Regions from separate parts of the Halomonas sp. AOP12-B1-6 genome, predicted to be linked through region 3. Evidence: predicted binding sites of a transcription regulator. Region 3 holds the regulator's gene; each other region holds the start of a gene.
What was found. The regulator sigma-54, encoded in region 3, starts transcription at its own class of promoters, with help from an activator protein. The targets are predictions, from matches to a motif close to TGGCACNNNNNTTGCTNT.
Positions count from the first base shown of each region.

Region 1: the regulator sigma-54 is predicted to act here: its motif matches at 2,637-2,654, upstream of ACT3TR_RS07630 (amino acid ABC transporter substrate-binding protein).
Region 2: the regulator sigma-54 is predicted to act here: its motif matches at 3,124-3,141, upstream of ACT3TR_RS07350 (urease accessory protein UreD).

Region 1 is NZ_JBQSYK010000002.1:507,444-514,783, reverse strand. Features, by position in the region: gene ACT3TR_RS07640 (amino acid ABC transporter permease) at 1-237, opposite strand, end outside; gene ACT3TR_RS07635 (amino acid ABC transporter permease) at 253-1,443, opposite strand; gene ACT3TR_RS07630 (amino acid ABC transporter substrate-binding protein) at 1,542-2,567, opposite strand; gene speE (polyamine aminopropyltransferase) at 2,815-3,681, opposite strand; gene hemE (uroporphyrinogen decarboxylase) at 3,681-4,793, opposite strand; gene ribA (GTP cyclohydrolase II) at 5,033-5,668, shown strand; gene mnhG (monovalent cation/H(+) antiporter subunit G) at 5,726-6,103, opposite strand; gene ACT3TR_RS07605 (K+/H+ antiporter subunit F) at 6,100-6,378, opposite strand; gene ACT3TR_RS07600 (Na+/H+ antiporter subunit E) at 6,391-6,894, opposite strand; gene ACT3TR_RS07595 (monovalent cation/H+ antiporter subunit D) at 6,891-7,340, opposite strand, start outside.
Region 2 is NZ_JBQSYK010000002.1:443,569-450,908, reverse strand. Features, by position in the region: gene ACT3TR_RS07365 (ABC transporter ATP-binding protein) at 1-72, opposite strand, end outside; gene ACT3TR_RS07360 (ABC transporter ATP-binding protein) at 75-1,877, opposite strand; gene ACT3TR_RS07355 (TetR/AcrR family transcriptional regulator) at 2,079-2,717, shown strand; gene ACT3TR_RS07350 (urease accessory protein UreD) at 3,182-4,066, shown strand; gene fauA (TonB-dependent alcaligin siderophore receptor FauA) at 4,100-6,241, opposite strand; gene ACT3TR_RS07340 (helix-turn-helix transcriptional regulator) at 6,371-7,303, opposite strand.
Region 3 is NZ_JBQSYK010000001.1:81,534-88,873, reverse strand. Features, by position in the region: gene pmbA (metalloprotease PmbA) at 81-1,421, shown strand; gene ACT3TR_RS00440 (HPr family phosphocarrier protein) at 1,435-1,704, opposite strand; gene rapZ (RNase adapter RapZ) at 1,750-2,682, opposite strand; gene ACT3TR_RS00430 (PTS sugar transporter subunit IIA) at 2,745-3,215, opposite strand; gene hpf (ribosome hibernation-promoting factor, HPF/YfiA family) at 3,220-3,528, opposite strand; gene ACT3TR_RS00420 (RNA polymerase factor sigma-54) at 3,688-5,100, opposite strand; gene lptB (LPS export ABC transporter ATP-binding protein) at 5,224-5,973, opposite strand; gene lptA (lipopolysaccharide transport periplasmic protein LptA) at 5,985-6,488, opposite strand; gene lptC (LPS export ABC transporter periplasmic protein LptC) at 6,500-7,069, opposite strand; gene ACT3TR_RS00400 (KdsC family phosphatase) at 7,070-7,340, opposite strand, start outside.

The DNA.
Region 1 (7,340 bases), on a different contig from region 3:
GAATACCCAGCAAGCGCCTGCTCGAGAGCAGTCTTCGCGGCTGGAACCCACCCAGTCAGCATCAATAAAGGCCCATTGAATCGTTGGGATGACCAATAGATACAGCACATACAGCCCCAAGAGCGTGAAGATGCTATTGACGGGCCCATTGAACAGGTTGCCGCGCAGCCAGGCGATCGGGCCAATCGTGCCTTTAGGCGCCGGACGCTGAGGGATGGTGTCTTTGTTGTGAATCATGGTGTCGCCTCCGGCCTAGCGTTCAACCAGCGCAACGCGAGCGTTGAACCAGTTCATGAACATGGACACCAGCAAGCTGATGACAAGATAAACCGCCATGGTCATGGCAATAACTTCGATTGCCTGACCGGTCTGATTGAGCGTAGTGCCGGCAAATACCGACACTAGGTCGGGATAGCCGATGGCGGTGGCCAGTGAGGAGTTCTTAATCAGGTTGAGATATTGGCTAGTGAGCGGCGGAATGATGACGCGCATGGCCTGTGGAATGACCACCAGACGTAATACCAATTTGCGCGGCAAGCTCAGTGCCTGTGCCGCTTCCGTCTGTCCATGGGGAATAGCCTGGATACCTGAGCGCACAATTTCAGCGATAAACGATGCGGTATAGATAGACAGTGCCAGCCACAGTGCCAGGAACTCGGGAATGATGGTAATGCCGCCTCGGAAATTAAAGCCGCGCAGTTCAGGCATTTCCCAGGTGACCGGCACGCCGGTGGCGATGAGCACCAGCAGCGGCAGGCCAAAAATGATTACCAGCGATATCAAACCGGCGGGCAGGCGTTTTCCGGTGGCTTCATGACGGCGCTTGTTCCAAATAATCAGTGCGATGCTGGCAATGATCGCGAGTACAAACGTAGCGGGAATCAGCCCAAAACCGGATTCAAACAGCGGCTGGGGTAGATAAAGCCCGCGAACATTCAGAAAAAACGCTTCACCAAAGGCCATGCTATCTCGGGCGCCGGGCAGCGTGCGCAGTACCGCGAAATACCAGAAAAAGATCTGCAGCAGCACGGGAATGTTTCGAAACGTTTCGATATAGGCGTTGGCTAAACGTGCGATCAGCCAGTTGGGTGACAATCGCGCTATGCCGACGGTAAAGCCAATAATGGACGCGGCGATGACGCCCAGCCCGCCGACCAGCAGCGTATTGATCAAGCCAACCACGAAGGTGCGGCCGTAGGAGCTTTGCGAGGAGTAATCGATCAGGCTTTGAACAATGCCGAAGCCCGCCGTGTTACTCAAAAATCCAAAGCCGGTGGTAATGCCCCGAGCATTTAAGTTGGCTTGGGTATTGTGGATGATGTAGGCCAGAAAAGCCGCGACAACGGCGACCAAAATGATTTGGAAAATAAGCGCGCGCTTCGCGCGATCTCGCCAAAACGGCGGCTTGTGGCCGACGGGGCGAATGTTGGGTCTTACCGACATGGATGGCGTCTCCGCTACACGGAAGGTCAATCAGATGGCCCGCCCATTCCTTGAAATGGAGATTGGAAAAGTCGGCGGGCCAGGGTCAAGCGAGACGCTTAGCGAATCGGAGGAGCGTACTGGAAGCCACCGGCGTTCCAAAGAGCGTTCACACCGCGCTCAATTTCAAGCGGAGAGCCCATGCCTACGTTACGTTCAAAGCTTTCAGCGTAGTTACCGACCTGGCTGATAATGTTGTAAGCCCAGTCAGCCTCTAAGCCCATGCCTTCGCCATAGTTACCGTCTTGGCCGAGCAGGCGAGCCACGTCCGGATTTTCAGAGTTGAGCATTTCCTCAGCATTTTCGCTGGTCACGCCATATTCTTCGGCGTTAATCATCGCGAACAGCGACCACTTAACGATGTTAAACCACGTGTCATCACCTTGACGCACGACGGGGCCAAGCGGCTCTTTGGAAATAATCTCAGGCAGAATGACCGCGCCTTCGGGGTCATCCAGCTGGATACGCAGCGCTGCTAACTGGGAGGTGTCGGAGGTCAATACATCGCAGCGCCCGGCCTGGAAGCCGCCAACGGTTTGCTCAGACGTATCGAAAACGATGGGGTCAAATTCCATATCGTTGGCGCGGAAGTAATCGGCCACGTTCAACTCGGTAGTGGTGCCCGTTTGGATGCAGATAGCCGCGCCATCAAGTTCCATTGCACCGTTAATGCCAAGGTCGCGGCTAACCATGAAGCCGATACCGTCGTAGAAGTTAACCCCTGCGAAATTTAGGCCCAGGGTGGTATCCCGAGTAGTGGTCCAGGTGGTGTTGCGCGAAAGGACATCCACTTCGCCCGACTGAAGAGCGGTAAAGCGCTCAACGGCGTTAAGGGAGATATAGTTCACTGCGTCAGCATCGCCGAGAACCGCTGCGGCGACTGCGCGGCATACATCAACGTCCAGGCCTTGCCAGTTACCGTCGCCATCCGGTGCTGAAAAGCCAGGCAGGCCGTCACTCACGCCACACTGAACGGCCCCGCGCTCGATGGTATCTTCTAAGACGTCTGCTTGAGCCGTTGCTATTCCCGCTAACGTCATTGAGCCAGCAGACGCTAGTAGCACGAGGTGTTTTTTGTTCAACATGTAGTTCCCCTTGAATCAATTAGAATCCTGAATTCCCAGAATCACGCATGCCGGAGCATGTAACTAAACCTAGCAAGTAAGATGCCAACAAGGGTACAGGGGCTAATTCAGCGCTTTTCAACGCTACTCAACGGATTCGAGACGAACGTCTAGGTGCAAAAAAATGAGACTGCCCACCTGTTTTTGCACCTTACTAGGGCAGAACCAGGTGGGTAGTGATCTAACGGGGAGCTAGGAGAGCTGCTGCTTACTCGGCCGCGAATGCCTTGCGCATAAACGGAGGCAGCACCAGCGCGCCACGGTGGGCATCAACGCTGTAATACTCCAGCGGAAGGCCGTGACTTGCGGCGTCCTGTTCACGGAACGTATTAACGTCGATCGATTTACCGGCCAGCGTCACGCTCCACCAGCCTGAGGGATACACCGGCTGCGGGAAGGGCAGCGTAGCAACGCTATCAAATCCGGCTTCTTGCATATCGTGGCGCAGTTCGCGAATGATCGACCCGCTGTGATAAAGCGGCGACTCGCTCTGTTGCACCATTACGCCGCCACTTTTCAAAATGCGGTGACAGCGCTTTAGGAAGTCAGTTTTAAACAGCCCTTCGGCGGGGCCAACCGGGTCGGTGGAGTCGATAATTAACACGTCGATGCTCTCATCCGGTGCATCGTCGACCCACTTCACGCCATCGGCGAACAGCAGCTCGGCCCGCGGGTCGTTATTCGACGCCACCAGCGATGGGAAGAAGCGTTGTGATGCTTTGGTAACCTCTTCATCGATATCGATCTGGGTGACCTTTTCAACGCCAGGGTGGCGCAGCACTTCTTTTAAGGTGCCGCAGTCGCCACCGCCAATAATCACTACACGCTTAGGATCTTGATGGGTAAACAGCGCCGGGTGCGCAATCATCTCGTGATAAAGAAAATTATCGCGATCCGTCAGCATCACGCAGCCATCCAGCACCATTAAGTTGCCGTAGGTCTCGGTGGCGTAGACTTCCAAGTGTTGGTACGGGCTCTGTACATCCAGCAGCTTTTCAGAAATCTTCAGTGAGAAAGCGCTGCCGTGGCTATCAAAGACTTCGGTAAACCACTGGTCGTCGCGTAATTCGCTCATCAATTGGCTCCTGGGTGCGTGAGGCTGGATGGGGTCGAAATGTCCTGGTGATACTGCGGACTTAGCTCGTGCAGCGCCTCCATGAAGGCGGTGACGTTGTCCGGATGCGTAAATTGGCTGATGCCGTGGCCCAGGTTAAACACGTGGCCAGGGCCATGGCCGTAGCTTTCAAGCACGCGAGCAACCTCTGTGCGAATTGCCGAGGGGCGGGCAAACAGCACGTTGGGGTCCAGGTTGCCTTGTAGCGCGACTTTATGACCAACGCGAGCGCGAGCATCGGAAAGCTCGGTGGACCAGTCGATACCCAGCGCATCGGCACCGGCATCGGCGATGTGCTCCAGCCATTGGCCGCCGTTTTTGGTGAACAGAATCACCGGCACGCGGCGTCCGTCGTGTTCGCGGATCAGCCCCGCCACGATCTGCTTCATATAGCGCAGCGAAAACTCAAGGTAGGCAGGTGTTGAAAGCGCGCCACCCCAGGTATCAAAAATCTGCACCGCCTGGGCACCCGCACGAATCTGCGCATTCAGATAGTCGGTCACCGACTGCGCCAGCGTATCCAGCAGCTGGTGCAGAGTGTCTGGCGTGTCATAGAGCATGGTTTTCAAGTGGCGGAAATCTTTGCTAGAGCTGCCTTCCACCATGTAAGTCGCCAGTGTCCAGGGGCTGCCAGAGAACCCGATCAGCGGCATGCGCCCGTTCAGCTCGTGGCGAATAGTCGACACCGCGCGCATCACGTAATCCAGGTCGCGCTCGGCATCGGGCACGCCCAGCGCGTCAACGTCTGCCTGCGTGCGTACCGTTTTACGAAATTTAGGGCCTTCGCCAGTTTCAAAGTACAGGCCAAGCCCCATCGCATCCGGAATGGTTAAAATATCCGAAAACAGGATAGCCGCATCCAATGGATAGCGTTCCAGCGGCTGGAGCGTTACTTCGCAGGCCAGGTCTTGATTGCGGCACAGGTCCATAAAACTGCCTGCATCGGCCCGTCTGGCGCGATATTCTGGCAGATATCGGCCAGCCTGACGCATCATCCATACCGGCGTGCGATCCACGGGCTGACGCGCCAGCGCGCGAAGAAAACGATCATTTTTCAACGGTGTAGTCGTCATAAACACTTGCTCTTAAGAAATTTGCCCGCATTGTATGGGGGTAATTGTACTTGAAGTTGTACTTGAAGATAGGCGCGAGAGCGGCTAACCGCGTGGCAAAATCGTCGCACCCAGCCAATTTTTCTCCGCTATTTAGCCGTCTAACCACCGTGAGGCGGGCGCCGCTTCCTGATAGAATACTTGCCTACTTTGCCAACACTGGTGTGGTTAACTGGTTTGGTTAATCAACGAGGTAACCTGTGACCATTCGCTTCATTGCCGCTTCCCGACTGCCCACGCCCTGGGCCACTTTTACTATGCATGGCTTCGAAGATGAGGCTACTGGCAAAGATCATATCGCGCTAACGCTGGGTGACGTGACCGGCGATGAGCCGGTACTTGGGCGTGTGCATTCTGAGTGTTTGACCGGCGATGCGCTGTTCTCAATGCGCTGCGACTGTGGCTATCAGTTGCAGGAGGCGCTCAAACGCATCGCTGAAGAGGGCCGCGGTGTACTGTTTTATCTGCGCCAAGAAGGACGCGGCATTGGGCTTTTAAACAAAATTCGTGCTTACAATCTGCAAGACCAAGGTGCTGACACGGTCGAAGCCAACGAACAGCTTGGCTTTGGTGCGGATATGCGCCGATACGATTTATGCGTACCCATGCTCAATCACTTAGGTATTACATCGCTACGCCTAATGACTAACAATCCGCGCAAGGTGGAAGCGCTCACCCGCGACGGTGTCAACGTAGTGGAGCGCCTGCCCATCACGACCGGCTTAAACCCCCATAACGAACACTATCTTTCGACCAAAGCGGGCAAACTCGGCCACATGATGGCCCTGGATGATTTTACCCGCGCCAGCGATGTGGATATTGAGCGTAAGGGCTAAGTGAAGGGCTGTGCCAGACTAAAAGAAGGGGCGCCATTGCTATGGCGTTAGCCCTTCTTACTCATCCGGTGAGAAGGGATAAACTTCGTTTGATTCTGTCTTCCCGTCGCGCTGACGCGCCCGAAGGTCTCGATAGACCGCCGTGCGCATAATCAGCATTGCCACGACAGGCGCTGTGAGCAAAATGAACGCGGTGATGAGTAGCTCGTGAATCACTAAGCGCGACTGCAGCGCGGTAAAGAAAAGCATTGATGCGATTAAAATGCAGCCAGCACCTAGAGTGACCGTGATTGCCGGGCCATGGATACGCTGAAAAAAGTGCGGCAAACGCACCAGGCCTATCGCGCCAATTAGTACTACTAGGCTGCCCAGCACCAGCAGCAGAGTGACGGGCAGGCTGACCCATAAGGGTAGGTTGTCAAAGTCAGGGCTCATTCGATCACCTCGCCGCGCATTAAGAATTTCGTGAGTGCCACCGTCGAGACAAACCCCGTCAATGCAATGAGCATGGCCGCTTCAAAATAAATCAGATTACCAAAACGCAGGCCTAGCGCTAACGCGAGCAGCATTGCGCACATCCATAGCGTGTCCAGTGCGAGCACTCGGTCTTGCGCGGTGGGGCCAAGCAGCAGGCGCACGACGCACAGCAGCATCGCCAGCAGGATACACACCAGTGTGAAGTTGATGGCTAACGATAAAAGGGCCGTCATTGGCGCGCGCTCCTATACATTGTCGAAGATCTCAATCAACGGTTTCTCGTAGCGTGTCTTGATGGTGTCGACCCACCATTGGGCGTCGTGAAGATCAAACACATGCAGCACCAAGTCATGGGTGTCGGGTAAAATTTCTACCCACACCGTACCCGGCGTAGAGTTAATCAGGCACGACAGCAGCGCTAAGCCGTGAGAATGCTTCAAGTCCAGCGGCACTTTAATAAACTGTGAATTCAGCCCTTGAGGCTTGGCGAAGAGAATGATCCGGCTCACGTTGAAGCAGGAGCGAATAATCTCTATTAGCGATAGCGTCAACAGGCGGGCCATCACCAGCGGCTTTCTAAACGGTACCGGCGTCATCGGGCGCAGCGGCTTGGTTATTAAGGGCGCGGCAATCGCAAGTAGCGAGCCAAGCAGTATCTGGGCGGGCGCTACGCTCTGGTTGAGCATTAGCCACATAGCCAACAGGGCTGCGGAAAGCATCGGCGAGGGTAGCCAGCGGTGTAGGCTCATGTGCGTTCTCCCAACGGCTCTTGGGTGATCACCGGGGCCGATTCAATGCGCTCAATATACAGGCCCGGTTGATGAAGCGGCTCAGCGCTACGCTCCAGATAGGCCACGGTAGGCCCCGCCTGGGCGGTTAGCAGCACGCAGAGCAGCAGCAGTGCGGTGATGGGTGCCACTTCCGAGCGCTGTAAATGCGGTGCCGTGGTGTGTTTTGTGGCCCAAAAGGTGCGCACGCCAAAGCGCATCAGCGAAATAATGCCCGCCAAACCTGACAGCACTATCAGCGTCAGCATCAGCCAGGTCACCATGCTGGTTGACATTCCTTGTGGATTGAGCAAGGTATGCATCAAGCCAAATTTCGCCACAAAGCCCGATAGCGGCGGTAGGCCGGTGATCACCAGCGCGCATCCGGCGAAGGCGAGCCCTAAAAACGCCAGCGCGCCTGGAATCGG
Region 2 (7,340 bases), on a different contig from region 3:
ACCATAGACAATGGCCAGCCCGAGATAGCGACGTAAAAGCGCGGTGTCGTCGCCAAGCAGTTGATTGAGCATTTTCAGCACGCTGCCACCTTCGATTCCAGTGAGTTTGTTATCTCTTCCAGTGCCCAAAGGCGAGCATAAAGACCCTTGCTGGCTAGCAGTTGGTCGTGATCGCCTTGCTCAGCGACCTTGCCGTCATCGAGTACCAGAATGTGGTCGGCGTGCATAATCGAATTTAGGTGATGCGAAATAATCACAAGCGTGCGCCCCTGGGTTAAACGCGAAAGTGCCTGCTGAATGGCCAGTTCGTTGCTGGCGTCAACGGCTGCTGTCGCCTCGTCCAGCACCAATAGAGGCGGATCAAGTAATATGGCGCGGGCGATACTGACACGCTGCTGCTCGCCACCTGACAGTTGAATATCCTCGCCAATAATCGAGCGATAGCCTTGAGGGAGCGCTGCAATACGTTCGTGAATATTCGCCGCGCGAGCGGCATCCTCGATTTCCTGTTGGCTGGCCGAAGGTCGGCCCAACGCAATGTTGTCACCAATGCTGGCATGGATAAGACGCACGTCTTGCAGAACAAAACCAATACGCTGGTAGAGCGTTGACATCTCAAGATGGCGCAGATCCACCCCGCCTAACGTAATGCGCCCATGGGTGGGGTCAAAAAAGCGCAGCATCAGCCGTGCCAGGGTGGACTTGCCCGCACCAGATGGGCCAACAATTGCCGTCACGCTGCCAGGTGCAAGCGTAAAGTGAAGGTTAGATAGCCCGTTTTGAGCGTTGTCATAGACGTAACTGACGTTTTCAAAGCGTACTTCATGGTTGTTTGGGAGCTGGCGCTCATCAGGGGGGATTGATGACAGCACCGGCGTTTCAAGCAGTGCCATGACGCGCTGGGCGGCGCCAACGGCACTGCCTAAGTCGTGCAGCAAAGTATGCAGTAGCAGTAACGGAGCGCAGATGCCGGGTGCTACCAGAATGAAGGGCACCAGATCGACCGGTTCTGACCAGCCATTGGCGACGCAAAATATGCCAAACGTGAGCGTCAGACCCAATATCGTCCCCGTTGTCACCATCGCATGGACATGCGCCATAGAAGCGACCAGAGGGCGGGTAAATTGCTCAAAGGCATGAGCAAAACTATCCACGGCGGCTTGGTAGCCACGATAGGCTTGTCCGGTGGTACCGAAGGCCTTGACGACGGGAATGCCACAGACAAATTCATTGATGGCGTTATTCATGCGCTCAAGCTGGGCAATAAACTCACCCATATTGGCTTTGCCGGCTTGCATCAGCCGGCGCAGGAAAAGAAAGAAACCGGGCAGCGGCAGTAACGTAATCACGGCGATTTTCCAATCCAGCGCGAGCAGGTAGATCACCGAGATCAGTAAGGCGCCAAGCACGCGTCCTACCGCCGTGTAAAAGTGCGCGGTCAGGCTGTGCAGCGTCGCAATATCGTCTTGCATCGCCTGTTTTACATCGCCGGATGCACGGCTGGTAAACCAGCCAAGCGGTGCTTGGGACAAGCGCCGCATAACAGCCAAGCGTAACTGGTAGGTGAGTTGGTTATCCGCCAGATGCGCGACCAGCTCGCCCAGGAACATGCACCCCATGCCGACGAAAAGGCTCGCGACGCTGGCGGCTACCACCCAGCCGATTTCACGCATGCTGGCGGTTGATAACGTCCAGGCGGCGCCTGGGTCAGACACAGGAATCTTGGCGATATGTGCCATACCGGCAAGCGGCACCATCGTTAATATCGTGCCGATGCCCGCCAGCATTGCCGCGGCAAAAAGCCGTGTGCGTATAGGGGCCAGCACTTGGCTGATGGGGCTCTTACCTTGGGATTTCGATGTATCGTGCGTGCTCATGAAGCGTTAGTACTCGGCCATAGGGGGTTATCGAACCTGCATAGCAGCAATCTGTAACGAGAATTAGTCGCGTTTAGTTAGGCTAATAGATAATTAGTTTCATGGCAATAAACTAATTAATATAATTGCATGTCAATCAACTAATTGACCCTAAGGTGAGTGAGTGGCTAGATAGGGGACGTCAGCGATCAAGGATGCAATATGACAACGCAACAGCCAGTTAAAGCACGCGGGCGGCCGCCTACCATCACGCTTGAGCGTATTGCCAATGCGGGTATCGAAATCGGTCTGCCCAACATCACCTTTGTTGGGGTGGCCAGCGCGCTAGGCATCAGCCATATGGCGCTGTATAAGCACGTGACGAATCTCAAGGCGCTGAAGAGGTTGGTGGCCGAAGAGATTTTTCGACGCTGGAGCATTCCGCGCGCTCGTCGAGAGGAATCCCAAGCGCTTCAGGCGTATCTGTTCACCTTTGCCATGTCGATAGCCGAGTTTGTCAAAGCGCACCCAGGCCTAACGCCCTACGTAATCCGTCGCTTGGCGGCGACCCAGCCCATGATTGAAAAAATCCATGCGCACCAAGCGCATATTGCGGAGGTCTATGAGATTTCCCAGGCCCAGGCGCGTTGGCTGCTTGCGACGGTCGCCTTTCACTGTTTTGCCGTGGCAGACACGATTTACTCGGTGATAGGACAGGCGCCTGATGACGCGGTAGATCGTGCTGAAGAAGAGGCGGAAATGGAGATTGATCTAGCGCAAGGTATGCAGGCGCTGATTACCGGCGCGCTAGTTATACTGACCGAAAACTCACTTGAGGAAGCTCACCATTCCGCCCTTTGAGAGCCGGTAAAATGGTTAGGCCAGAGTCGCTAAGCAGAGTCGCCAAGTAGAGCCGCGTCCTGCGGGCTAGGCTTTGTACGAAAAGTCGGCGAGCGAAGGCAGTTTTCGTACAGAGCCTAATGTCACGTTTGCAAGGTGATGTCTAATACGTTGCCCACACCTCTCTCCAATACCTGGCTCCTTCACTCCCTTGCGGCAGAGCGGTTGTCTAGCCGCGTTATCCCCTTTAATCGATATATTTACCTGCTTATGCAGCCCCGTTGGCAGCATAAGCAGCGCCTGTACGTTCTTGTTTGGTGCAAATTGTTATTTTTTTGATCTTTTGTGGTGCATTGAAAATTTTTAGGTGTAGGGAGAAATTGTTTAAGTCATTGTCTTAGAGCTGGAAAATAATTTTTCACCATTTTGGCGCATTAATTGCACTACTTAGCTAACGGCTTACTGAAAGGAAGCGATAGCTAATTATGATGCTATGCGATATCGCAAAATCTCCCCTTGCCTCTGGCCACCGCTTTGATCAAGGCCGCCACTGGGCGGCTTCGTTGGACTTACGTTTTGCCCAGCGCGACGGCGTTACCCGCATGGTACAGGCGCGCCACCAAGGCCCGCTGCGGGTGCAACGGCCGTTTTACCCAGAAGGCCGAAGTGAGGCGTGCCATGTGTACGTGCTTCACCCACCGGGCGGACTGGTGAGTGGCGATGCGCTTACCATTAGTGCTCATGTAGAGAGCGGTGCCCATGCGCTGCTCACCACTCCCGCGGCCAACAAGCTATATAAAGCCGACAGCCAAGGCGTTGCCTGGGCTCAACACACCCAGCTAAGCGTGGAAGATAACGCGATTCTGGAATGGCTGCCCCAAGAAACCATCGCCTTTGATGGCTCGAAAGGTGAGCAGCGCACGCATATTGCCCTACACGGCAGTGCTCGCTGCTTAGGTTGGGAAATGATGGCGCTGGGGCGCCCGGCAAGCGATTTGCCCTACGTTTCGGGGCGCATTGAACAACACTTTCGGCTCACGCTAGATGGCAAACCGCTGTGGTTAGAGCGCCAGCCGTTAGACCCGCTACACCCACGTTTTGCGGGGCGCTGGGGGCAAGGCGGCGCGACCGTACAAGCTACCCTCTGGGCGGTAGGTATTGCTGATGCACCTGCCGCTATTGATGCCCTGCGCGAGGCGTTGCCGGATAACCCTCGTTGGGCCGTCACCGTGCGTTACGGCGTACTGCTGCTGCGCTACTTGGGGCATTCACGCAATGAAGCCTGGTCGCTGTGTGAACAGGCCTGGCGGCTACTGCGTCCGCGTTGGATTGAGCGTGAAGCGCATACGCCGCGTATCTGGTTAACCTAGGGCTGTGGTGGACACAACCCTAACGGCCGGTTCTTACCAATCCCAGTTCAATGAAACGGTGGCACTACGCGGTTCGCCCAGCCAGTACTGGCTATAAAAGCCAATTTGCTCGTAGTAATCCTTGTCGAAGAGATTATTGACGTTTAGCTGAGCGTTCAGATTGTCATTGAAGCGGTATCTGGCCATCAGGTCGGCAACAGCATAAGCATCCTGGCCGACCTGCACACTACCGTTCGGGCTAGAGGCAGCGCGCGAGATATCACTTTGCCAGCGCACGCCACCGCCCACGGTCAGGTCGTGCCATGTGCCCGGCAACTGGTAGGCGGTAAACAGCTTAAGCTGCTGGCGCGGGTGGGACGTATTGGTGCGTTCTCCCTGGGCCGTTTCTGCCTGCGCTAAGGTGTAGCTCGCGCTCAGGTTCCAGCCAGGCTGCACCTCACCGATGAGTTCCAGCTCCAGCCCGTTAACTTGATTACCATCAATGCTTCGGTTTGCCTGTGTACCGGGCTGGCCGATAACCTCTACGCCCGGGATCGCTTCAGCGGCGTTATTTTGCTCTGTTCTGAACACGGCGACACTGGCATCCAGCTGGTCTCGCAGCAAGCTGGTTTTAGCGCCGATCTCATAGCTACGCCCCTGCAGAGGATCCAGCAGTGAGCCGTCTTCAAAGCGAGCGTTCTGAGTCTGAAAAATTTCTGTAGCGCTCGCGTATAGCGAGGTATGCTCGGTCACGTCATAAACAAGGCCTGCATAGGGCGTTAGCTCGTTGCTATAGCGATATTGCCGCTCATCGCCGAAGTAGTTTTGATCCAGCTCCCAGTCACTCAGGCGTGCGCCGACAATCAGGCTCAGCGGGTCACTGAGTGAAAAGCGTGAGACCACATAGCCGCCGCTTTGAGTGACGCGCATGCTATCAGCGTTAGCAAAATCTCCCCATGCGGGCTTGGCAACCACGCTGTCGCGCCAGTTGAAGAAGCTACCGGCATCCGGCGCTGCACCCGCGGGTGACGCGGTCAAAATATCGAAATCGTCCTCGTTATACATCCAGCCTATGCCCAGCTCATGCTGGCGCCCCAAGAGGCCAAAATTGCCCTCTGCGGAGAGATTGACCGTTTGCTGAGTACGGTTGCCGCGGTAGTTCAAGTAAGAACTCGACATGCCAAGGCCGGTATCTCGGTCGGGGTAGCCGCCACGGTATAGGTACTGCATGCCGTAGTTACCGTCGTTATGGCTGTAGGCCGCCCGCAAGGTCCAGCCGTTATCCAGCGTGTGGCTGAGGTCTGCAAACGCGCGCGTGGTTTCGTTATAGAACGTTGACCAGGCGGTATTGTTAGAGGCACTGCGATCAAAGTCGGTGCGGTCGCCATCGGCGTAAAAAACGGGCACGCCAGAGCCCATGCCATCAGAGTCATTGCGCTGGTATTCAACGCCTGCCGTTAACTGCGTCGCAGACGACAGTTCACTGCTGATCACGCCATATAACGTGTCGTGATCATCTCCCTGGTGGCTAATAAAGCTGTCATTGCGATCTTTGGCAGCGACAAAGCGGATGCCCGTCGTGCCATCGCTGGTTAACGGTGTCGAGACATCAGCGCTTATCCGGCGTCGATCCCATCGCCCTATGCTGGTAGAAAGCGAGATTGCCGCGTCAGGCAGCGGGCGTTTGCGGATAAAATTCACGCTCGCAGAGGGGTCGCCTGCACCCGTCAAAAGCCCCGTCGCGCCGCGTACTACTTCCACACGGTCATAGATAGCAGCATCCCAATCTGTATCCCCAAAATTCCAGAAATTGTTGATGGGAATGCTCAGCCCATCGAACTGAAAGCTGCGAATCGTGAAGCCGCGTGCGGAATAGCTCATACGGTTACTATCGGCACGACTGGGTGAAACGCCAGGTACCTGAGCGAGCACGTCACCGCTGGTTTGTAATGCTCGGTCATCAATCTGCTGGCGGGTAATGATGCTAACGGATTGCGGCGTTTCACGAGGCGTCAGCGACAAGCCCGTTGCACTACGGCTAGCCGGCACCGTGTATCGCTGCGTGCTTTCGCTATTATCGGCAAGCCGCTCTCCGGTAACGACAAGATTGTTGAGCGTCTCCTTTGCATCCGCCAATGCGTGAAGGGGATATGCCAGTAATAAAGCAGTGAGCGTTAGACGGGGAAAAGATGGCATCGGTTATTCTTCTCAAGTGAATTTTTTAACAATTGAGAATTATTCCATTAATGGAGTGGGAATAGTTATGCCATCTCAGCCATGCGTTATGCGCAATCGTCAGATCGCGTCAAATGCGGGAACTTTCATTCAGCCCGCCTGATGGCATAAACCGCCGGGTGAGATGCCATACAGCTTACGAAAAGCCGTAATGAAATTACTGGCGTGACGATAGCCACTTAGGTGAGCAGCCTGTTGCACGCTATGACCACGCATGAGCAGCTCCTTGGCTAGCGCTAAGCGGCGCTTTCGCAAATAGTCGATGGGGGCTAATCCGTAGGCCAGCTTAAAGTGGCGTAACAGGGTGCTTGGGCTCATCGCTGCGTGCTCGGCCAAACGGGCTAATGAATGATTCAGCAGCGGTTCTTCATCCAGCCAGCGACGAACTTGTTCAAGGCGCTCCTGGTAAGCGCATAGGGGTGGTGCTATGCATTGCTGGGGCTGAGCCGACATGCTTTGCGCTAATACCTGTAACGCTAGTCCTTGAAGCTGTGTGCGCTGAGCAAGCTCTGAGCCAACACGGTCGCATCCTTCTTCAAGAGCGAGGCGTAAGCCGGCACTCAATCGCCACGTATGAGACATGGTTTTAGCAGAAGATGCGCCACACCAGCTATTGATCGCCGGTTTCTGCAATGAAAGGCATAGCGTGCGCAGCCGTTGATTGGCGGGGTGAAGAGCGCTGAGAGTCCGCTCCTCCGTCAGTCGCAAACAGCATGCCTCGCCTTCGGTTAGCCAGCGGCGCTGGCCTGAAATATCAAAATGGACCCGGCCTTCTAGCAGCACGACAATCAATAACGTTTCACTGCCCTGTGAGCAAGATCGGTAGGGGCGCTTAATGTCGAGATCGGAAATGAATAGCCCCATCCCGTCCATCAAGTCATGTTCTTCTACGCGGCCAATAGCAACGGCTGCATGAGGCAGGTAAGTGGGGGCGGCATTCACGTCGGGGAAGCGATAGTCGATGCAATAGCGACGGCCATAGTCCAGAAAGTGATTGATGGTGTAGCGTCGAGAGACCGTCACGTTATGGGAATACCGCTATGAATAGGTCCTTAAATGA
Region 3 (7,340 bases):
GGCATTATACCAGCTGCGAGTACAACATTGATTCGCCGAAGACATTCTATTGAGAGAGATTCGGCGAAAAAGGAGGCCATATGGCACAGGCATTTGATGCATCCGCGCAGCAGTCGCTACTCACCGCGCGGGCCGAAGAGGCGCTAGCGTTGGCAAAACGTATGGGCGCAGATGCCGCCGAAGTGGGCGCAAGCGTGGATCAGGGTATAGGCGTGAGCGTGCGTCTGGGCGAAGTTGAGACGGTTGAGCTATCCCGAGACCAGGGTATTGCCGTGACGCTTTACGTAGGACAGCGTAAGGGTAGCGCTTCATCTACAGATGCCAGCAGCGCGTCGATTCAGGCCGCCGTAGAGAAAGCGTTGGCGATTGCTCGATATACTGGTGAAGATCCCGCCGCAGGGCTAGCCGATGCGGCGCTGATGGCAAGCGAGCTGCCCGATTTGAAAGTGCACTATCCTTGGGCGCTTACCACGGATGAAGCGATTGAATTAGCGCTTGCCTGCGAGCAGGCGGGGCGTGACGTGGAAGGTATTTCTCAGTCGGATGGTGCCTCGCTGTCCAGCGGTGAAGGGGTGCGCGTTTATGCCAATAGCCATGGTTTTTTAGGCACTCAAAAAGGCAGTAGCCATTCACTATCATGCATGCTGATTGCTCAAGATGACGGCGGCATGCAGCGTGACTACGACTATACCTCTGCGCGTGATCCCAGAGCACTGCGTGACCCCGCTGACGTGGGGCGTGAAGCCGCCGCACGTACGCTGCGTAGGCTGGGTGCTCAGCGTCCGCCCACGGGGACCTTTCCAGTGCTGTTTGATCCGTCGTTATCCGGTGGTTTGATCGGGCATTTGTTGGGCGGTATCGCCGGTGGAGCGTTGTATCGCCAGTCATCTTTTTTATGTGATCGGCTTGGTACTGTGCTCTTTCCTGACTGGTTTAGCCTTGAAGAGCGACCCATGGAAGTGGGCGCTACCGCGAGCTCACCGTTTGATGGCGAAGGGGTGCAAACGCGCAATAATCGCTTTATCGATGAGGGGCGTATCGAAAGCTATATGCTGTCTTCCTACAGCGCTAGGCGGATGGGTATGCAGACCACGGGCAATGCTGGTGGGGCGCGCAATGTACGCCTGACAGCACCGCTGAAGCCTCGCGAAGCACTGCTGCAAGAGATGGGGAAAGGTATTTGGGTGACGGAGCTGATGGGCCAGGGCGTTAATGGCGTTACCGGCGATTACTCCCGTGGGGCGGCCGGCTTTTGGGTCGAGAACGGTAAGGTTCAATACCCGATCGAAGAGTTTACGATCGCTGGTAATCTGGAGCGGATGTTCGCGGGCCTAGTGGGCATTGGTGATGATACCGATACCCGTGGCAGCGTGCACACGGGTAGCTGGTTGATTGATGCGATGACAGTAGCCGGTAACTAATCGGCGTAAATGGCTACTGATCTTCCTCAAAGCGAGCCTCGAACAGCGCTTGAATCGCATCAAGCGCCTGTTCTGCGTCGTCGCCCTCGGCGTGTATAGCTAGCTCAGTACCGCACGGGGCGGCGAGCATTAATAGCGACATAATATTAGCGGCATCGGCAGCCTGCTGCTGCTTATAGACACGTATATTAGCCGTGAACTGTTGGCCGCATTTAACTAGTTTCGTCGCCGCGCGGGCATGTAGTCCGCGTTGATTGGTGAGTGTGAGTGTTCTTTCTGGCACCCTGGTTCCTTTTCGCCGAGTGGTGTCATTAATCAATAGACGTGCTTAAGTCGTTGGTAATTGATCGCTGGTCGAGGAGAGACTGGTCAACGGCGTTGGGGGCTGTTCGCTCAGCGTATATTGCAGGCCTAGCTCGCGGTGGCGCAATTGAACTTCGCCCACACGAGCCGCTAAGCTTTTTGCTAGCTGCTCCACCATATAGACAGAGCGATGTTGACCACCGGTGCAGCCAATAGCAACGGTCATGTAGCTACGTTGGCTATTCTGATAAGCCGGTAACCAGCGCTCAAGCCATGCCTGGATATCGTTACTCATGGCATCCACAACGGGATAGCCTTTTAAGAAGGCAACGATGTTGGCGTCACGGCCTGTCGATTGTCGCAGCGTTGGGTCCCAGTAAGGATTGGGCAGGCAGCGCACGTCGAAGACGAGGTCAGCATCCAAGGGTACCCCACGCTTATAACCGAACGATTCAAACGTCAACGTCAACTGGTCGCACTGCTGGTGAGCCACCTGGTCAGTAATCCGGCGGCGTAGGTCGTGTACTGACAGTCGCGATGTGTCGATCAATAGATCGGCTAGATCACGTATGTCATGCAGGGTCTCTTCTTCTTTATTGATAGCCTCTTCAAGGGTCATTTCACTATTGCGCGTCAACGGATGTCGGCGGCGTGTGGCGGAGTAACGCTCTAGAAGAATTCGGGCATCAGTGGTTAGGTAGATAACTTGGAAATCAATGGTGCGCTGGCGCAACTCTTGTAATAGCGAGGGCAGGCGTTCAAGAGCCCCCGGTAAGTTGCGTGCATCAATGCTGACCGCCAGATGGGTACGATCACTCTGGTCGCGTAATTCGTCGACCAGTGACCCCAGCAGCATGACGGGAAGGTTATCAATCGCGTAGTAGCCTAGGTCTTCCAACGCCTGTAAGGCGATAGATTTGCCAGACCCAGAACGACCGCTAATGATGACCAGTTGCATAGAGTTTCTCTTCGCGTTAATCCAACGGCTTAAATAGGGACTTGATGGTCATTGATTGTCGCTTAATCCGCTGAATGCTCACGAATTTTAGCTGTAATGAGGTCGAGTAGTTCGCGCTGACTGCCTGCTTTGCGTAGCCGCTGGCGAGTATCCGCATCATTCATGATGGTGGCTACTTGGCCTAGCAAAGAGAGGTGTGTGTCATCCGCTTGTTCCGGTACGAGCAGCACAAACACTAGATCAACGGGGTCGCCGTCGATAGCATCAAAATCAATCGCTTCTGAGAGTTTTAAAAAACCAGCAATAGGCGTAGAGCAGTGAGGGCTGCGGGCATGTGGAATAGCCACGCCGTTACCAATCCCTGTGCTACCTAAGCGTTCTCGGCCGATTAAGCGACTGAACACTTCTTGGCTATCTAAACTGGGCGTATTTTGGGCGATAAAGGTGCTGAAAAATTCCAGCACCCTTTTTTTGCTGCCCCCAGGGACGTCGAAAAGAACGCGCTCTGGGGGGAGTATGGTTTCCAACGTCATTGAATTAACGCACACCTGCGCCTTGGGCGCGAGCTTGTGCTTTTTCCTTATGTTTAACGAGTTGACGATCAATTTTGTCCGCTAGCGCATCGATAGCGGCATACATATCACTGTCTAGGGCTTCTGCATGTAAGTCAGCGCCTGCTGCATGCAGTGTGCAGGCTGCCTGTTGGCGTTCTTTCTCCACCGATAGGGTGACCTGCACAGTGGTTATATTGTCGTAATGACGCTCAACACGTTCAAGCTTTTCATTAACATAGTCACGCAAGGCGTCAGTCAGTTCTACGTGATGACCAGTGATATTTACTTGCATTGACGTACTCCTTATCTATCGGACTGTACTTAGGAACCGTGCTTAGGAACCGTACTTAGGGACTGTACTTAGTACTTAGATATGTAGCCCTTTTGATTGTAACCCTTTTTGCCCCGTTGCAAAGCCCTTGTCGAGAGTTTCGCTGCAACCTGGCAGATCCTAGCGCAAACGGCGCCGCTCACTGGAAGAGGGAATGCCCATGGCTTCACGATATTTGGCTACCGTACGCCTTGCAACTTGAATGCCACCTTCTTCTAATAATGTCACTAAGCGGCTATCAGAAAGCGGTTTGCTGGGCGCTTCTTCGTGAACCAGCTTTTTCAGGCGGGCGCGGATCGCGGTACTGGAGTGGCTGTCGCCATCCTGGCCACTCACTTGGCTAGAGAAAAAGTATTTCAGCTCGAACACGCCACGCGGCGTATGAATATATTTCTGCGTTGTCACCCGTGAAATCGTTGATTCATGCATTTCAACGGCTGCGGCTATATCGGCCAAAATCAGCGGTTTCATGGATTCTTCGCCATGTTCGAGAAAGCCGATTTGACGGGTAATGATTTCACGGCCCACTCGCAGCAGCGTGTCGTTACGACTCGAAAGGCTTTTAATTAACCAGCGCGCTTCCTGCAGGTGTTCTTTCAAAAACTGATTATCCTGACTTTTGTCCGCACGCTTTATCAGGCTGGCGTAATCAGGTTGGATTCTTAACCGAGGCAGGGCGTCCTGATTGAGCTCTAAATGCCAGCCTTCATTATCATGACGCACCACCAGGTCGGGCGTGATGTAGCTGTCGTTGGTCACGCCATAAGCGCTGCCTGGGCGTGGATCTAGGCTGCGAATTAGCTGGATGACATCGGCTAGCTGCTCGTCATCGAGTCCTAAGCGTCGCTTGAGTAAGCGCATGTCATCTTTGCTGAGCGCTTCAAGAAACTGACGCACTAGCCTACGAGCAGGCACTAGCAGTGGCGTATCATCTGGCAGGGCGGCGAGCTGCAGCATCAAGCATTCACGCAGGTCGCGGGCAAAAATACCGGTGGGCTCGAATTGCTGCAGTTTTAATAATGTCGTTTCGACTTCGCGCTGGCTAAGGCTATCAATGCCCTGGGCGCGTAGCCCTTCACGAATATCATTAAGCGGCTGGGTCAAATAGCCGTTGGCATCTAGTGCATCAATGAGGCTCTCGGAAACCAGCTGTTCACGCACACTAAAATCGGTCATGGCGAGTTGCCACAATAGGTGGCCATGAAGGCTCTGTTCGGCAGCCTGGCGCTCAAAATCAGGGCCCTCGCTGCTGCTGCCAGTGCCGCCAATGTCTTGATAGGTGTCCGACCAGTCGCTATCAACGGAAAGCTCGGTGGGAATGCTCTCTGACCACTCCTCCTCTTTAGGCTCGCTTACGGCCTCTTCACCGAACTCATCTTCCTGTTCCAGCATGGGGTTGGCATCTAAGGCCTGCTGAATTTCCTGACGAAGATCCAGAGTCGATAGCTGCAGCAGGGCGATAGCCTGCTGCAGCTGAGGTGTCATGGTCAGCTGTGTCCCAATGCGCAGTTGAAGAGAAGCTTTCATGACCATTTGAGAACCACTCGTTAATCGGAATGCTTTACCCTAGTGCGAGTGGGAGCTGGGTGCAAGTGCAATAAGCATGCCATTGGTAGTTAAAGCGTTATAAGGCGGGATTTATGGGCAAAAATAAGCCTACAGACGAAAATCTGCGCCCAGATAAACATCCCTGACTTGCTGGTTAGTGAGGATAGATGCCGGGGGGCCGCTGGCGATGATATGGCCATCGCCGACAATATAAGCGATATCGCAAATGTCCAGCGTTTCACGGACGTTATGGTCGGTAATCAGAACGCCAATGTGGCGCTGTTTCAGCGCGCGAATGATGGTTTTAATCTCGCCCACTGAAATGGGGTCAACCCCGGCAAAGGGCTCATCTAGCAAGATGAAGGCGGGTTCGGTCGCTAGCGAGCGGGCAATTTCTACACGGCGACGCTCTCCCCCTGAGAGGCTCATGCCTAGGTTGTCGCGAATATGGGTGATATGGAAATCTTCAAGCAGAGCCTCCAGGCGCTCTTCGCGACCTGGGCGGTCGAGCTCTTTGCGCGTTTCTAATATCGCCATAATGTTATCGGCAACCGATAATTTGCGAAAAATAGACGCTTCTTGGGGCAGGTAGCCAATGCCTGCCGCTGCGCGCTCATGCATCGGAGCACGAGTTAAATCTAAGTCGTCAATACCCACTTTGCCGGCGTCAGATTTGACCAGCCCGACAATCATATAAAACGACGTGGTTTTGCCCGCGCCGTTAGGGCCGAGTAAGCCAACGACGCTGCCTTGGGAGATTTCCAAGTTAATATCTTTAACCACTCGGCGGCGTTTGTAACTTTTTGCCAAGTGGTGGGCATATAGTGTTTTTATCGGCGCATTGTCAGCAGTTGCCATCGATAGACTCTCTATTGTTCAGGCTGAATAGTCATGCGTATACGCTGCGGCTCGCTACCTTCAACGTCTGAGCGCGCTTGAATCACTTCACGGTCGATGAAATATTCAAGCCGACCTCCGGTAAATTTGTCGTCCTGCTGTGTCAATTCAGCTTGATCAACGAGCTCCACTCGGCGTTCGGCGACGTGATAAATAATCCGCCGAGCCCAGCCTTCCGTCGGGCCTTCTTGCCCTTCGGCCTGATGGCGCAAATAAGCACGCTCACCGGTCGACGTTGCCCGTGAAAGCTCGCCCGCCTCATTGCGTTGAATTTCCACTCGTTCGCCGCGCAGCTGCATTTCGCCCTGGCGAATATTGACATCCCCGGTGTAGACGGCGGTGCCCGCGCGCTGATCAAGATCTAGGCGGTCGGCTTCGACCTCCACGGGGGCCTGTTGTGAAGACGAGCTGGTTTGGGCTGCCGCGGATAGCGGCACGGCAAGCGCAAAAAGGGCGGTGTAGATAAGTGCTTTCATGGCGACTCCTGTTAGCGTTGTGTGGCCGGTGGATGAGTGCCGCGCACACCGTCAGATAAGCGGACCTGGCTATCGTTTAACCATACATCCATATGTGAAGCATTCATTTGCTGGGGCGGCTGTTGCAGTAATACCGGTGCCTCGCTCCATGCATGTTGAGTGAGGCCATCATAGTGCAGTTCTTCAGTATCCAGCTGCCATCCTTCGTCTGGCGCAATAAGTCGCGCGGAGCCGGACATAACGAGGGACTGCGTATTGGTATTAAGCGTGCCCACATCGGCACTGGCTAGCCACTGGCGCTCATCGCTGTCATACAGGGTGGCCTGAGGGCTCTCAGACCAGGTTTCCCCGCTTTGCGGCGTATGGATGAGGCGCGGTGTTTTTAATGACTGCAAGACGTTACCGTTGTCGCCAAACAGAGTGATTTCAGCATCCTCCAGGACGTGCCCTGGCTCTTGGGCCTGCGCTTCTGGGTCGATAGCGGTTTTTTGAGGCCCGCCTGGGCCAAGCCACACCAATAGCACGCCCAAGGCGATAAAAAGCCCTGTTAATCCTAGGCGTGTTTTAAGATGCTTAAGCATTTATGTGCGGCCGTGCAAGTAAGTGTCGAGCACTGCGCTCCAGTGCCCTTGGGCTTCAAGCAGAGTATCGCAAATTTCGCGTACCGCGCCGTGCCCGCCAAGCCGTTCCGTTGTCCAGTCGGCATGAGTGTGCATATAGTCCGGCGCATTGGGGACGGTAATGCCGACACCACAGCGCTTGATAACCGATAGGTCGGGGAGATCATCGCCGCAATAGGCGACTTGCTCTAGCTCTATATCCAAACGCTGGCACAGGCCGCGCAAGGTGGCG